3 regions of the Comamonas sp. 14P8.1.4 genome follow, and region 1 is predicted to be linked to each of the others. Evidence: predicted binding sites of a transcription regulator. Region 1 holds the regulator's gene; each other region holds the start of a gene.
What was found. The regulator sigma-54, encoded in region 1, starts transcription at its own class of promoters, with help from an activator protein. The targets are predictions, from matches to a motif close to TGGCANGNAANCTGCTTT.
Positions count from the first base shown of each region.

Region 1 (5,389 bases):
AGCAGCAGCGTGGTGGCACCATCTTGGGGCTCATCATTGGTTTGATCTTGGGCCTGGGCATTGCGCTGGGGGTGGCGGTCTACGTCACCAAGGTGCCGGTGCCTTTCGTCAACAAGGGGGAGCCGCGCAACACGGAGGCCACCGAGAGCGAGCGCAACCGCAACTGGGACCCCAACTCACCCCTGTATGGCGGCACGCCTGGGCGTACCCAGCAGCCGCCTGCTGCAGCGCCTGCGCCGGATGCTCCCGTAGCCGCACCGACCCCGGTGGACCCTGTGGCCAAGCCGCCAGCGGCATCGGCCGATCCGCTGGGTGACCTGGCCAAGGCGCAGGTCAAGGCATCGGAGGCCAAAGCCGCCGCAGAGGCCAAGGCCTCGGCGGCGGCTGCCGCCAGTGCCGATGGCTTCAGCTACTTTGTGCAGGCCGGTGCTTTCCGCACCCAGGGCGATGCCGATGCACAGCGCGCCAAGCTGGCGATGCTGGGCTGGGAGGCGCGCATCAGCGAGCGTGAGCAAAATGGCCGTCCGGTGTTCCGCGTGCGCGTGGGGCCGTTCTCCAAGCGTGGCGATGCTGAACAGCTCAAGCAAAAGCTCGATGGCGCGGGTGTCGATTCCGCACTGGTCCGCGTGCAGCAATGAACTTTTTGAGCCCGCGTGGCTCATACCCCGCATATTTCGATAAGGAGTCCTTTTGATGCAACGCCGCCAGTTCTCTTTGGCCGCCGCTACGGCCGCCACCTCCATGGCTTTTGGTGCCAGCTCTGCCCTGGCGCAGCAAGCTGCTCCCAAGGAAGGCAAGGAATACCTGCGCTTGTCCAAGCCCGCGCCCACCGACGCGCCCGCCGGCAAGGTCGAAGTGGTGGAGTTCTTCTGGTACAGCTGCCCCCACTGCAACGCGTTTGAACCCACGTTTGCCGCCTGGAAGCAAAAAGCGCCTGCCAATGTGGTGGTGCACCGCGTGCCCGTCGCCTTCAACGCCAGCTTTGTGCCGCAGCAAAAGCTGTACTACGCACTGCAGGCCATGGACAACTTTGATGCCATGCACGTGAAGGTGTTCCACGCCATCCACGTGGAGCGCAACAAGCTGGCCAAGGACGAGGACATCTTCAACTGGGTGGCCAAGCAGGGTGTGGACGTGAACAAGTTCAAGGAGGTCTACAGCTCCTTCAACGTGTCCAGCCAGATCCGCAAGGCTGCTGCACTGCAGCAGGCGTATGACGTGGAGGGCGTGCCTTCCATGGGCGTGGCCGGCAAGTTCTATACCGACGGCCCCCGCGCAGGCAGCATGCCCAATGTGCTGAATGTGGTGGAGTTCCTGGTGGCGCAAAGCGCCAAGGCTTAAAGGTGGCCCCGTGAGGGGCTGCACTTCGACAAAGCCCGCCTTGCGCGGGCTTTTTTCATGGTTTGCGGGCTTGCGTGACTACAATGTGACGCAAGAAACGTGCCCTGCCCATGACATCTAAACTCATCACCTGCTTTCTGTTGACAGCTCTCTCGGGGGCTTTTGGTGTTGCGCATGCTGAACGCGCAGACCGCGACAAGCCCATGAACATTGAAGCGGATGCTTTGCGCCACGATGAGCTCAAGCAGACCAGTGTGTTCACCGGCAACGTGGTGATGACCAAGGGCACCATTGTTTTGCGTGGTGCGCAGCTGGATGTGCGTCAGGATGCGCAGGGCTACCAGCACGGGGTGGTCAAGGCCGAACCGGGCAAGCGTGCCTACTTTCGGCAGAAACGCGATACCGCCCCCGGCGCCCCCGACGAAGTCGTCGAAGGCGAGGGCGAGATCATTGAATACAACGGCCAGACCGACGATGTGAAGCTGATTCGCCGTGGCCAGCTGCGCCGTTATACCGGCGGCAAGCTCAGCGATGACATCATGGGCAGCGTCATCACCTATAACAACCTGACCGACGTGTTCACGGTGGATGGTGAGAAGCGCAGCAGCGAGCCTTCGTCGGCCCCTGCTGGCTCGGGCGGCCGTGTGCGCGCTATTTTGGCGCCCAAGGCCAGCGCACCGGCGCAGCCATCAACGGCCCCAGCGCAGCCTTTGCAGCCTTCGGGTGAACTGAATTTGCAAGGAAAGTAATGGCTGAGCATTCCCAAGATACGGCGGCATCCAGCAAGCTGGAAGCGCGCCATCTGGCCAAGTCCTATGGCAGCCGCAAGGTGGTCAAAGACGTGTCCATGACCGTGCAAAAAGGCGAAGTGGTTGGGCTGCTGGGCCCTAATGGCGCCGGCAAGACCACCTCGTTTTACATGATTGTGGGGCTGGTGCGCAGCGATGGCGGTGATGTGTTCATCGATGGCCAGTCGGTGGGTGGCATGCCCATTCACCAGCGCTCACGTCTGGGGCTGTCGTACCTGCCGCAAGAAGCCTCCATCTTCCGCAAGCTGAATGTGGAAGACAACGTGCGCGCCGTGCTGGAGCTGCAAAAGGATGCAGCGGGCAAGCCGCTGGGCAAGGATGAGATTGAGCAGCAGCTCACCACCTTGCTGCAAGAGCTGCGTGTGGACCACCTGCGCAAGTCGCCGTCGCTGGCGCTGTCCGGTGGTGAACGCCGCCGGGTGGAAATTGCCCGTGCGCTGGCGACCAACCCACGCTTCATCTTGCTGGATGAGCCGTTTGCCGGTATCGACCCCATCGCGGTGATCGAGATTCAGCGCATCATCGGTTTCCTCAAAGAGCGCGGCATCGGTGTGCTGATTACCGATCACAACGTGCGCGAAACACTGGGTATCTGTGACCATGCGTTCATCATCAGTGATGGCACAGTGCTGGCGCAGGGAACGCCGCAGGAGATTGTCGAGAACCCGGATGTGCGCCGGGTTTACCTCGGCGAACATTTCCGGATGTAGTCCTCTCCAGCGGTCCTAAAAAACAACAAAGGTCGAGAGAGCAAAAGAGGGGGTACAGCGTTGAAGCCAGGTTTGTCACTGCGGGTCTCACAGCATTTGGCGTTGACACCGCAACTGCAGCAATCCATTCGTCTCCTGCAGCTATCGACGCTGGAGCTTTCTCAAGAGGTCGAGCACATGCTCGACGACAACCCTTTCCTTGAACTGTCTACCGAGGATGCGCCGCGCGAAGAGTTTGGCGTGGACAGTGCAGACACCGCATCGGAATACGATGCCCATGCGGCGGAAGATGCACACTATTCAGTAGCGGACAGCGCAAGCACCACAGGCGCTGAAGGCCAAAAAGAGCAAGATTTTTCTGCTGCCGAAAGCGATGTGCCCAGCGACTGGGAGGGCGATGGCAGCGTGGACATGTCGTCTTTCGATGACGGCGAATGGGGTAGCGAAGCCCCGGCGCGTGGCAACCGCAACGACGATGACGATGCCCCTACCGCCCTGGAGTTGGCGGGCACCCATGAATCGTTGACCGATCATTTGCTGCAGCAGTCTCTGTCGCTGCGCCTTTCGGAGCTGGATCGGTACGCGCTGCGCTTTCTGATCGAAAACCTCAACGACGACGGTTATCTGGAAGACTCGCTGGAAGAGCTTGCCGTGGGGCTGGCAGGCAGCGAGGACCTCGAGCAGCTGGAAGAGCTGGTGCACCGCTTTACCGTGGCGCTGCGCCTGCTGCAATCGCTGGAGCCCGTGGGTGTGGGGGCGCGTAATCTGTCCGAATGCCTGCGCCTGCAGCTGCTCAACCAGCAACACCAGGGCGACGACAGCGAGCTGGTGGCGCAGGCGCTGCTGCTGTGTGCCCAGCCACTGGAAATGCTGGCCCGCCGCGATGTGCGCAAACTCATGCAAGCCTGCGGTCTGCCTGAAGCCAAGGTGCGTGCAGCGCTGGCCGTCATTGCGCGGCTGGAGCCCAAGCCCGGGCGCCGCTTTGTGGATGTGGAGCGCCACGTGATCGTGCCCGACGTCATCGTCAAGAAGGCCAACCGCCGGGGGGCGGACGGGCTGGCGCAGTTCAGCGTACAGCTCAACCCCGATGTCATGCCCCGGCTGCGCGTGCATGAGATTTACGCAGGCGCACTGCGTGGGCACAAGGGCAGTGAGGGCCATGCAGGCCTGCAGCAGCGCCTGCAGGAGGCGCGCTGGTTCATCAAGAACGTGCAACAGCGCTTTGACACGATCTTGCGCGTTTCCAAAGCCATTGTGGAGCGGCAGAAGAACTTCTTCGTGCACGGTGAGCTGGCCATGCGCCCGCTGGTGCTGCGCGACATTGCCGATGAACTGGGACTGCACGAATCCACCATCAGCCGCGTGACCACGGCCAAGTACATGTCCACCCCCCATGGCACGTATGAGCTGAAGTTCTTCTTTGGCTCGGGTCTGGGGACGGAAACCGGAGGCAACGCCTCCAGCACGGCAGTGCGTGCGCTGATCAAGCAGTTTGTATCGGCGGAAAGTGCGAAGAAACCGCTGTCGGACAGTCAGATTGCCGAGATGCTCAAGGAGCAGGGCATTGAGTGCGCGCGCCGCACAGTGGCCAAGTACCGAGAGGCGCTCAAAATTGCACCCGCCAATTTGCGCAAGGCGCTGTAAGCGGGGCTCGCAACCCTTGGCGGCAATGTTGGTTTGTACTCGCTCATGCGTTAATCTTGCGTTCGCCCGATAAAATCGCGCGGCGATCCATCACGAAATGCGCTACCTTTGGGTGGCGCATTTCTTTTTCTTCTCCCGGACTTGTGTTAACCAGTTGAGCGCATGCAGCGCTCGGAGTATCACCATGCAACAACGTCGTCACACCCTGCTGGCCATCGGTGCCGCTGCCCTGGCCGTTTGCGGTGCATTTGCACCTGTGGCCCATGCCGAAGAAAAGCCCAAGGTGGCGCTGGTCATGAAGTCGCTGGCCAATGAGTTCTTCCGCACCATGGAAGACGGTGCCAAGGCCCACAACAAAGAGCACAAGAACTATGTGCTGGTGAGCAACGGCATCAAGAACGAGACCGATACCGCAGCCCAGATCAAGATGGTCGAGCAGATGGTGGCCCAGAAGGCCCAGGCCATCGTGATTGCACCGGCCGACTCCAAGGCCCTGGTGCCTGTGCTCAAGAATGCCGTGGACAAGGGCGTGATCGTGGTGAACATCGACAACCGCCTGGATCCTGAAGCCCTGAAGGAAAAGCACCTGAACATTCCTTTTGTCGGCCCTGATAACCGCCTGGGCGCCAAGATTGTGGGCGAGCGTTTGGCGAAAGAGCTGAAGGCCGGTGACAAGGTCGGCATCATCGAAGGCGTGTCCACCACCACCAATGCGCAGCAGCGCACAGCTGGCTACAAGGACGCCATGGATGCCGCCAAGATGACCATCGTGGGCGTGCAGTCGGGCAATTGGGAAATCGCCAACGGCAACACCGTGGCCGCGGGCATGCTGCGTGAGAACCCCGATCTGAAGGCGCTGCTGGCGGGCAATGATTCGATGGCGCT
Region 1 is NZ_JBYOKN010000001.1:12,609-17,997, forward strand. It holds gene AC27VO_RS00070 (SPOR domain-containing protein) at 1-638, shown strand, start outside; gene AC27VO_RS00075 (thiol:disulfide interchange protein DsbA/DsbL) at 694-1,341, shown strand; gene lptA (lipopolysaccharide transport periplasmic protein LptA) at 1,452-2,090, shown strand; gene lptB (LPS export ABC transporter ATP-binding protein) at 2,090-2,860, shown strand; gene AC27VO_RS00090 (RNA polymerase factor sigma-54) at 2,921-4,504, shown strand; gene AC27VO_RS00095 (sugar ABC transporter substrate-binding protein) at 4,689-5,389, shown strand, end outside.

Region 2 (5,389 bases), on a different contig from region 1:
GTTCTTCGTAGGTCACATCAATGCGGTAGTTGCGCGTGAACTCCAGGCGGCGCACGATGCGAATTCGGTCGGTAATGTCGCGGTGAATGCGCGCCATCTCCAGGTTGCCGCTGGCGGCAATCAAGTCCATGTGAAAGCGTTCGTCGTTGCGTGATACTTCGGTCATCTCGGACAGCCGCTGCGGTGCGGGGATGCACCACAGCGCAGTCAGTGCATGCAGGCGCTGGGCCAAGTCTGGTGTGGTCACCAGCAAATCCACCGCTGCACATTCCAGCACGGCACGCACGTCGTACAGCTGCTCAAACATGGTGAAGTCAATGTGGTTGACCACCCACCCCAGTTTGGGCATGACGGAGATATAGCCCTCGCGCTGCAGGCGTACCAGGGCTTCGCGCACGGGGGTGCGGCTCATTCCCAGCTCGGCGCCCACTTCGTTTTCGCTGAAGCGATCTCCGGGCACGTAATGAAAGTTGTCCAGCGCTTGGCGCAGCTTCTCATAGGCTACGTTGGCGAGGCTGAGTGTGGGCACAGCATGTCTCCTTGTGGTGCAAACGTGCACGGTTGCAGCGCCCCGGAACGGGGCGCTGCAACACCGGCATCAGCGTGACTTGCAATACGCGCGCCAGCCACCGAATGCCGTGATGTCGGTGGCCTGCTGCAGCGCCATGCCTTCGCAGATGAAGCCCTTGACCATGCGGCCATCTTCCAACTCCACATTGCCTATCCCCAGGGGAGCGGGAACGCCCGCCACAAAGCGGCCAAAGTTGGCCACAGGCATGTGCCACACTTCAACGGCAATGGCTGACCCGCTCTCGGCTTTGGCCAGGCCTGGCTTGGGCGGTGCTGTGCCTTGCAGGGCATACAGGCGATAGTTTTTCGCCGTGTGCGTGGCGCTGTGAAACTGCGCACCGCAGGCCAGCAACTCATGGTTCAGCGGCATGCCGCGCAAATGCGCGCCCACCACCGCCACTTCAATCAAAGGCCCGTGTGCAGGCACATGCCAGGTGGGCAGGGCGGCATCTACCTGGGCGTGCAAGCCTGTGGTGCCAGCGGGCAGTTGGGCCTGCGCTTGCAGCTGCTGCGCCCAGCGCACCAGATCGGGTTCACGCCAAGCAGGGGCAATCAAGGTGATGCCAAATGGCAGACCGTTGGGGCACAGCGCGGCGGGAATGGCGATGGCCGACCAGCCCAGCAAATTCACAAAGTTGGTGTACGTGCCCATCTCGCTGTTCACGGCGATCGGCGCTTCCTCCACTTCGGCCAGCGTGGGGTGGCGTGGGGCGCTGGGCACGCACAGCACATCCACATCGTTCCAGATGGCTTCGGCTTGGCACTTCAGGTCCTGTAGCTGGTATTGCGCAGCAAAAGTGTCTGCCGCGTTGAAGCGCTGGTGCACATCCAGCACCTGCCGAATCACGGGCAGCAAGTCTTCGGGGCACTGCTCGTAAATGCTGCGCGCGCCCACCACGCGCTCGGCCACCCAGGGGCCGTAGTAGAGCAGGTTGGCCACCTCAAACAACGTGTCGAATGCCAGCGTGTGCACTGCCGATGTCTGTGGGCGTAGCTGGGCCACGTAATCGGTAAAGGCCATTTCGTAGTCTGCGGACAGCGTGCGTGCGGCAGGGATGCCCACACGCAGCGCAGACAGCGGCTGGTGCTTGCCCACCCAGGGGCGTGGCTGACAATAGCTATCGCGGCCGTCCGGGCCTTCCATCAGGCTCATGACCAGCGCGCTGTCGGCCACATTCAGGGCCAGCACGCCGATGCAGTCCAGCGTGCGGCACGCAGGCACCAAACCTGTGCTGGCCACTGCACCGGGCGTGGGCTTGAGCCCCACAATCTGGTTGAACGCTGCGGGCACGCGGCCTGAGCCCGCAGTGTCGGTCGACAGCGCAAACGGCACCAGCCCGCGCGCGACCACCGAGGCCGACCCCGAGCTGGAGCCCCCCGCAATCCGCGTGGGATCGATGGTGTTGGGGACCGCCCCATACGGTGACCGGGTGCCCACCAAACCAGTGGCAAATTGATCCAGATTGGTCTTGCCCAGCACAATCGCGCCGGCACTTTTCAAGCGCGCTACAGCCGTGGCATCGGCTTGGGCCAGATAGGCAAAAGCCGGGCAGGCCGCCGTGGTGGTGAAGCCCGCCACATCGATGTTGTCCTTGACGGCAAAGGGAATGCCGAACAAGGGCAGCTGTGCACGGCCCTGTGCGGCCTCCAGCGCCTGCAAGGCGGTGATCTGGGCTTGCAGTTGTGCAGCGCTGGCAATGCTGATCCAAGCCACATCATCGGCCTGCAAAGCCTGGCGCTGTGCTTCCAGCAGTTGAGTGGGGCAGGCCCCATCGTTGTATGCGCGCTTCCAGTCGTCGAATGTGCCAATCAGCATGATGAATACCTAGATGTATACAAGATGCTGTTTCTAAGCAGGTTGTGTGCCAGATGGAGGCGTGGGACGGACTGTGATGCCGTGCTGACGGAGTTGGTGGGCGTGGTCTGCCAGGCGCACCAACGATTGAAACCATAAAAAAGGCTTGAAGCCTTGTGCAGCTTGCGCTGACAGCTCTAATTTTTGAAATTAGACGTCAATATTGCCAGCACGCAATGCGTTGTCTTCGATGAAGTTGCGGCGGGGTTCCACTTCATCGCCCATCAGCATGGTGAACACGCGGTCGGCTTCGATGGCGTCGCCAATTTGCACTTGCAGCAGGCTGCGCACTGCGGGGTCCATGGTGGTTTCCCACAGCTGCTCAGGGTTCATTTCACCCAAGCCTTTGTAGCGCTGGCGGCCGGTGGTGCGTTCGGCTTCGCTGATCAGCCATTGCATGGCCTGGCGGAAGTCGCCCACGCGCTCGGTCTTGGCCTTTTCGCCTTCGCCACGGGTGACCTTGGCACCTTCGCTGAGCAGGCCGGCAAAGCTGTCGGCTTCTGCGGCCAGGGCCACATAGTCCTGGCTGCGCACAAAGTCCTGCGTGAGGATGGAGCTCTTGATGTTGCCGTGGTGGTGGCGGCTAATGCGCAGGATGGGGTTTTCGGTATGGGGATCGATCTCCGCCGTCACTGCTGCTGGCACGCCAGTGGTGGTCAGTTCGCGCAGCTTGGCTTCCAGCACGGGCGCGCAGGCTTGGGCTTCTTCCAGCGTGTCGAGCTTGATCTTCACACCATCGGCGATGGCGCGCAGGGCTTCGGTATCCAGGAAGTGCGACAGGCGCTCAATGACCATTTCTGCGGCCAGGTGCATGTCTGCCAGCTTGGCCAGCTCTTCGCCTTCGATGTTGCGTGCCGCAGCGCCGCCGGTGGTGACGGTGGCGTGGTTCAGCGCAATCTTCAGCAGGTACTTGTTGAGTGCTGGGCCATCCTTGAGGTACAGCTCTTCCTTGCCGTTCTTCACTTTGTAGAGTGGAGGCTGGGCAATGTAGATGTGGCCACGTTCGACCAGCTCAGGCATCTGGCGGTAGAAGAAGGTCAGCAGCAGGGTGCGGATGTGCGCACCGTCCACGTCCGCGTCGGTCATGATGATGATGCGGTGGTAGCGCAGCTTGTCCGGGTTGTAGTCGTCGGAGTTGCTTTTGCCCGAATCAGCGCTCACCTTGCCAATGCCGGTGCCCAGTGCGGTAATCAATGTGATGATTTCCTGGCTGGACAGCAGCTTTTCATAGCGGGCTTTTTCCACGTTCAGGATCTTGCCGCGCAGGGGCAGGATGGCCTGGAACTTCCGGTCGCGGCCCTGCTTGGCAGAGCCACCGGCGGAGTCACCCTCCACGATGTAGATTTCGCACAGCGCCGGGTCTTTTTCCTGGCAGTCGGCCAGTTTGCCGGGCAGGCCCATGCCGTCCAGCACACCCTTGCGGCGTGTCATTTCACGGGCCTTGCGGGCCGCTTCACGGGCGCGGGCGGCTTCGATGATCTTGCCGCACAGAATCTTGGCGTCGTTGGGGTTCTCTTCCAGGTAGTCGGTCAGCGTCTTGGCGACGATGTCTTCGACAGGCGCACGCACTTCCGAGCTGACCAGCTTGTCCTTGGTTTGGCTGGAGAACTTGGGCTCTGGCACCTTCACGCTCAGCACCGCGCACAGGCCTTCGCGCATGTCGTCGCCAGAGACTTCGACCTTGGCTTTCTTGGCCAGTTCGTGGTCGGTGATGTACTTGCCGATCACGCGGGTCATGGCCGCGCGCAGACCGGTCAGGTGGGTGCCGCCATCACGCTGGGGAATGTTGTTGGTGAAGCACAGCACTTGCTCGTTGTAGCCATCGTTCCACTGCATGGCCACTTCCACACCGATTTCGGTGCCGGGAATGCCGCCGTAGGTGTCGGCAGGGCGCGAGCCGGTGGCGTAGAACGCGGTGGGGTGCAGCACCTTCTTGTTGGCGTTGATGAAGCCCACAAAGCCTTGCACGCCGCCGGCGCCGGAGAAGTCATCTTCCTTGCCGTCGCGCTCATCCTTGAGGCGAATGCGCACACCGTTGTTCAGGAACGAGAGTTCGCGCAGGCGCTTGGCCAGGATTTCGTAACGGAACTCGAAGTTTTCCTTGAAGATTTCCTGGTCGGGCAGAAAGTGCACCTTGGTGCCGCGCTTGTCGCTTTCGCCGAGCACGCGCATGGGCGAGATTTCCACGCCGTTGACGGTCTCGATGAGGCGGTTTTGCACAAAGCCGCGCGAGAAGTCGATCTCGTGGCGCAGGCCTTCGCGGCTGACGGTCAGCTTGAGCCAGATGGACAGCGCGTTCACGCAGGACACGCCCACGCCGTGCAGACCGCCCGAGACCTTGTAGCTGTTCTGGTTGAACTTGCCGCCCGCGTGCAGCTCGGTCAGGGCGATTTCAGCGGCCGAGCGCTTGGGCTCGTGCTTGTCGTCCATCTTCACGCCGGTGGGAATGCCACGGCCGTTGTCGATCACGGACAGCGATCCATCGGCGTGGATGGTCACCAGAATGTCATCGCAGTGGCCTGCCAGTGCCTCGTCGATGGAGTTGTCCACCACTTCGAACACCAGGTGGTGCAAGCCGGTGCCATCGGACGTGTCGCCGATGTACATGCCGGGACGCTTGCGCACGGCCTCCAGGCCTTCCAGGATCTGGATGGCGCCTTCGCCGTAACCCATGTCTACGGGGGCGGCGGTCTGGTTTTCTGGCTGGTTCTCGTCGGTCATGAAGTTGCCTTGCTGCTGCAATAACAAGAGCTGTTTGCGCTTGTATTGCCTAGGAAATACCAATAAATCGATCTAAAAAGAAGCGCTGACAAGCGCCAGCCGCTCCTTTTTTGTTGTGAACAGGCTAACACGCCTGTCCGCACGCACCTTAAATGCGCATGGGCATGACAACGTATTTGAAGTTGTCGTTGCCAGGGATGCTGATCAGCGCGGAGCTGTTGCTGTCGGCCAGATCCACCTTGA
Region 2 is NZ_JBYOKN010000002.1:340,713-346,101, forward strand. It holds gene AC27VO_RS06245 (GntR family transcriptional regulator) at 1-529, opposite strand, end outside; gene atzF (allophanate hydrolase) at 599-2,386, opposite strand; gene gyrB (DNA topoisomerase (ATP-hydrolyzing) subunit B) at 2,576-5,146, opposite strand; gene dnaN (DNA polymerase III subunit beta) at 5,295-5,389, opposite strand, start outside.
Region 2: atzF (allophanate hydrolase) is a predicted target of sigma-54. The motif match lies at 2,421-2,438, and genes of this name have one in related genera.

Region 3 (5,389 bases), on a different contig from region 1:
CCAGGTGGCCGTATTGCACGCCGCTGGGGCAAGTGGTTTCGCAGTTGCGGCATGTCAGGCAACGGTCCAGGTGCTCCTGCGTGGCGCGCGTGGGCGTAGCCCCTTCGAGCACCTGCTTGATCAGGTAAATGCGCCCACGCGGGCCGTCCAGCTCATCGCCCAGCGTCTGGTAGGTGGGACAGGTGGCCGTGCAAAAGCCGCAGTGCACGCATTTGCGCAAAATGGCTTCGGCTTCCTGGCCCGCCAGGGTGCCCAGGTACTCGGGGGCTAAATTCGTTTGCATGGGGTGCTTGTCTCTTTTTTAGTTGTCAGAAGCTGGCGGTTGCCAGCGTTGGCGCCAATGCCTGGCATCGGTCCACAGCGGCGGCAATGACACCGCCATCAAAAGCAAGGCCAGCGGCACCACGCAGACAAAGCCCCAGCGATGAAAGCCCAGAGCTCCGGCGATGCCGCCCACCAAAAACATGGCCAGCAGGCCAGCGAACAAGCGCACACGGGACAGGTCAGCGTGCACCTGGTGCTCGGCGTCACGCCCGGCACGGTTCCAAAACAGCATCTTGCCCAGTTCAATACCGAGATCGGTCACCACCCCGGTCATGTGCGTGGTGCGGATGGTGGCGTGCGACATCTTGGTCAGCGTGGCGTTTGCACGCCCATGGTGAACGACAGCAGCAGCACCGTCATGGGTACGGCAAACCAGGTGGTCCACTGCACCGTCACCGCGCCCACCACACCAAACACCAGCACCAGCAGCGCCACCAGCAACAGCGGCAATGCATAGGTGCTGCGCAGGCGCAAAAGCCGCGCCCAGCTGACCAAGATGGCGGAAACCGCAGCGCCGCTCAGAAACGCCAGCAAAGCCCCCAGGGCGGCCAGCACCCAGGCGGTCTGCCCCAGCACCAGGTTGTCAGCCAGCATCGACATGAAACCCGTCATGTGCGAGGTGTACAGCTTCAGCACCAAAAAACCACCGGCGTTGATGGCCCCTGCGTTGAACGCCATCAGATAACCCAGCGCACGATTGGTCGAACCTGTGCGGTGGGCATCGGTGAGATGGCGCAACCTACGCATGGCCGTGCCCCTCAGGCGCTTGCGCGCCCCGGGTTGAAGATGCCTGCCGGGTCAAACGCCTGTTGGAGCTGCGCCTGGATGCGCTGCATGGCTGCAAGTTTCGGGTCAAAAATGGCTTCTGCGCTTATTTCACCAGCGCTTTCAGCTCTGAATAGAGAAGCACTTCCACCCACGGATTGCACCAAGTCTTTCAGCGCGCCCCCCATGCTGCGCGGTGCCTGCACCCAGCGCAGGCCTCCGTGCCACTCCACCAGCGGTGCGGCCACACCCGCAGGCAGCACCAAGGCGGCAGCGGTTTGCGGCAACGACAGGCGCCACAGGCAGTCTGCCGCCGTTCGCGCGGTAAACCAGGGCAGTGTCTGCTCGCCGCATGCCGCCCAATCCGGCGCGACTTGCGCGCTCTCCAACCGCATGCCCCCCATGTGCTTGCACGCTGCCTCCACCGCAGCGATGGCCCCACGCAGACGCACGTAGAGCATGCCCACACCGCCCTCGTCCACCCAGCAGCTGGCGTTCAGAGGCAGCGGCAGGCCACCCCACGCGTTCAGGCGCTGCAGGGCATCGGCCTGGCTGATACCGTCAAAGCGCAACGTGGCTTCGCCAGGCGCTACAGGCAACACCTTCAAACTGACTTCGGTGATCAGGCCCAGCGTGCCCCAGCTGCCTGCCATCAGGCGCGAGACGTCATAGCCGGCCACGTTCTTCATCACGGTGCCGCCAAAACGCAGCAGCTCGGCCTTGCCGTTGATGATTTCGGCACCCAGCACAAAATCACGCACCGCGCCCACGCTGGCACGGGCCGGGCCGCTCAGGCCCGCAGCCACCATACCGCCCACCGTGGCCTGTGCACCCTGGTCCGCAAAGTGCGGCGGCTCAAAGGCCAGGCACTGGCCCTGTGCGGCCAGCGCAGCTTCCAGCTCAACCAGCGGGGTGCCCGCACGCACAGTCACCACCAGTTCGCTGGGCTCGTAGCTGACGATGCCGCTCAACGCGCGGGTGTCCACAATGTCGCCCTGCAACTGCAGCGCGTGAAAGTCTTTGCTGCCACCACCGCGAATGCGCAGCGGCGAGGAGTCAGCAAGGGCAGCGCGTACGCGCTCAAGGGTCTGGTGAAGGGCGGCATCCATGGTGCTAAATCGTAGCCGCGTCTCGGCAATTTGCCTGCAGCGGCCATGTGAATTTTTTGAATGCCCGCCGTGAATCAGCGCCACACTGCCGCGCGTTGCACCCTGCTGCGCCCACAAAAAAGCCGCCCCAAGGGGCGGCTCAAGCACACTCCACAGACCGCCTGTACGGCCTGTACCTATGCTTAGCGGTTGTAGGCCGACTCACCGTGCGAGGTGATGTCCAGACCTTCGCGCTCAGCATCTTCAGCCACACGCAGACCCACCAGGATATCTGCGATCTTGAAGCAGATGTAGGAAACCACGCCGCACCACACGATGGTGACGATCACGCTCTTGAACTGCACCCACACTTGGTGTGCCATGTTGAAGCCTTCAGGCTCCACACCGCCCAGACCCGAAGCGCAGAACACGCCGGTCAGGATCGCACCCAGGATACCGCCCACACCGTGCACGCCGAACACGTCGCACACGTCGTCCACCTTCAGCATGCGCTTGAGGCCAGACACACCCCACAGGCACAGAGGGCCAGCGATCAAACCCATCACGATGGAACCCATGGGGCCCACGAAGCCAGCGGCGGGAGTAATCGTCACCAGACCGGCCACCGCACCGGAGGCTGCACCCAGCATGGAGGCCTTGCCCTTGTGCAGGGTCTCAGCCACGATCCAGGCCACAGCAGCAGCGCCAGTTGCCAAGATGGTGTTGATGAATGCCAGACCCGCAGTACCGTTGGCTGCACCCGCAGAACCTGCGTTGAAACCGAACCAGCCCACCCACAGCAGGGATGCGCCAACCATGGTCAGTGTCAGGCTGTGTGGAGGCAGTGCTTCCTTACCGAAGCCAATGCGCTTGCCCACCATGTAGGCACCCACCAGACCGGCTACCGCAGCGTTGATGTGCACCACGGTACCGCCCGCAAAGTCCAGCGCGCCGTCTTCCGCCAGCAAACCGCCGCCCCACACCATGTGGGCCATGGGGATGTAGCTGAAGGTGAACCACAGCACGGAGAAGATCATCACGGCCGAGAACTTCATGCGTTCAGCAAAAGCACCCACGATCAGCGCCACGGTGATGGCTGCAAAAGTGGACTGGAAGGCCACGAACACGTATTCAGGAATGGTGCTCAGTGCGCTGGACAGCGTGTCTGGCGTGATGCCAGCCAGGAACAGTTTGCTGAAGTCACCGTAGAACTTGCCTTCGCCACCGAAGGTGAGCGAGAAGCCGTAGATGGCCCACAGCACCGTGATCAGCGAGAAGATCACAAACACCTGTGCCAGCACGGACAGCATGTTTTTGGAGCGCACCAGACCTCCGTAGAACAGGGCCAGGCCGGGGATGATCATCAGGATCACCAGCATGGTGGAGGTCAGCATCCAGGCGGTGTCACCAGCGCTCAGCGCTGGTGCGGCCTCGACAGCGGCAGCAGCCACGGTTTCCACTACGGCGGCGGCCGCAGGCGCAGCCTCTTGGGCGAAAGCACTGGTCGCAGCGGCCATCAGGCCCAGACCCAGTGAAATTGCAGGAAGCGATTTTTTCATGTCAGTCTCTTGCCTAAAGGGTTGCGTTACAGGGCTTCCTTGCCGGTCTCACCGGTACGGATGCGCACCACTTGTTCCAAGTTGTATACAAAGATCTTGCCGTCACCGATCTTGCCGGTGCGGGCTGCGCCTTCGATGGCTTCAATGACCTGCTCCAGCACGGCGTCATCGACGGCCGCTTCCAGCTTCACCTTGGGCAGGAAATCCACCACATATTCAGCGCCACGGTACAGCTCGGTATGGCCCTTCTGGCGACCAAAACCCTTGACCTCGGTGACTGTGATGCCCTGAACGCCAAGCTGCGAGAGCGCTTCGCGCACCTCGTCGAGCTTGAAGGGCTTGATGATGGCTGACACCATTTTCATAAGACGTTCCTCCGGGAAGCGGGAAGTTGTAAAAAGTTCTGTGACAAGCCCTTTAAGCAGGGAGCGTGCCAACCAGCGGCCTTGAAGCGCAAAGCAGCCCCGTTCACCATTGTTTCGAAGAGAAACAGGCGCAAGCACCAACATGGTGCAACCCAAATGGGGGAATTGCTGCTTTTTTACGCACCGTTTTAGGGAGAAACACGCCATGAGCTTGGCCAGCGTGCAAAGCCGGGCCCTTTTCGGGCTGCAAGCGCCGTCTGTCACCGTGGAGGTGCACCTTGCCAATGGGCTGCCCAGTTTCTCGCTGGTGGGTTTGGCCGAAGTGGAAGTCAAGGAAGCCCGCGAGCGCGTGCGCTGCGCCATCGCCAACAGCGGGCTGGAGTTCCCCACCAACAAGCGCATCACCGTCAACCTGGCACCGGCCGATCTGCCCAAGGATTCCGGGCGCTTTGATCTGCCCATTGCGCTGGGCATTCTGGCGGCCAGCGGTCATATCGATGCCAGCCAGCTGCAAGGCTGGGAATTTGCCGGAGAGCTGTCGCTGTCTGGAGAGCTGCGCCCGGTGCGCGGCGCACTGGCCACCAGCCTGGCGCTGCACATGCAGCAGGTGGCCGTGCGGCTGGTGCTGCCCATGGACAGCGCCTCCGAAGCTGCCTGCGCCCCGCAGTCCGAGGTGTATGGCGCGCAGCACTTGCTGGATGTGGTGGCGCAGTTTCTGCCCGCCCGTGCGCACAGCGACAACGCACCGGCCACCGGCTGGCGCCGCATGCCCGCGCCGCCACCAGCCACGCAGGCCGTGCTACCCGACATGGGTGATGTACAGGGCCAGGCGCCCGCCAAACGCGCGCTGGAAATTGCCGCCGCCGGCGGCCACGGCGTGCTGATGGTGGGGCCGCCGGGCTCGGGCAAATCCATGCTGGCCCAGCGCTTTGCCAGCATCCTGCCGCCCATGTCCCAACAGGAAGCCGTGGAAAGCGCGGCCATTGCCAGCGTCTGCGGCCGCTTCAAAGCAGATGAATGGGGGCTGCGCCGCACTGCCAGCCCGCACCACACGGCCAGCGCGGTAGCCCTGGTCGGCGGCGGCTCGCCCCCCAAGCCCGGCGAAATCTCCTATGCCCATTGCGGCACCTTGTTTCTGGATGAGTTTCCAGAGTTCTCACGCAGCGCCTTGGAAGCGCTGCGCGAGCCGCTGGAGACCGGGCGCATCACGATTGCCCGCGCCGCACACAGCACCGAGTTTCCGGCCCGCTTTCAGCTGATTGCCGCAATGAATCCCTGCCCCTGCGGC
Region 3 is NZ_JBYOKN010000002.1:194,759-200,147, forward strand. It holds gene glcF (glycolate oxidase subunit GlcF) at 1-283, opposite strand, end outside; partial or broken gene AC27VO_RS05575 (YoaK family protein) at 302-1,071, opposite strand; gene glcE (glycolate oxidase subunit GlcE) at 1,083-2,198, opposite strand; gene AC27VO_RS05585 (ammonium transporter) at 2,381-3,736, opposite strand; gene AC27VO_RS05590 (P-II family nitrogen regulator) at 3,763-4,101, opposite strand; gene AC27VO_RS05595 (YifB family Mg chelatase-like AAA ATPase) at 4,307-5,389, shown strand, end outside.
Region 3: AC27VO_RS05590 (P-II family nitrogen regulator) is a predicted target of sigma-54. The motif match lies at 4,155-4,172, and genes of this name have one in related genera.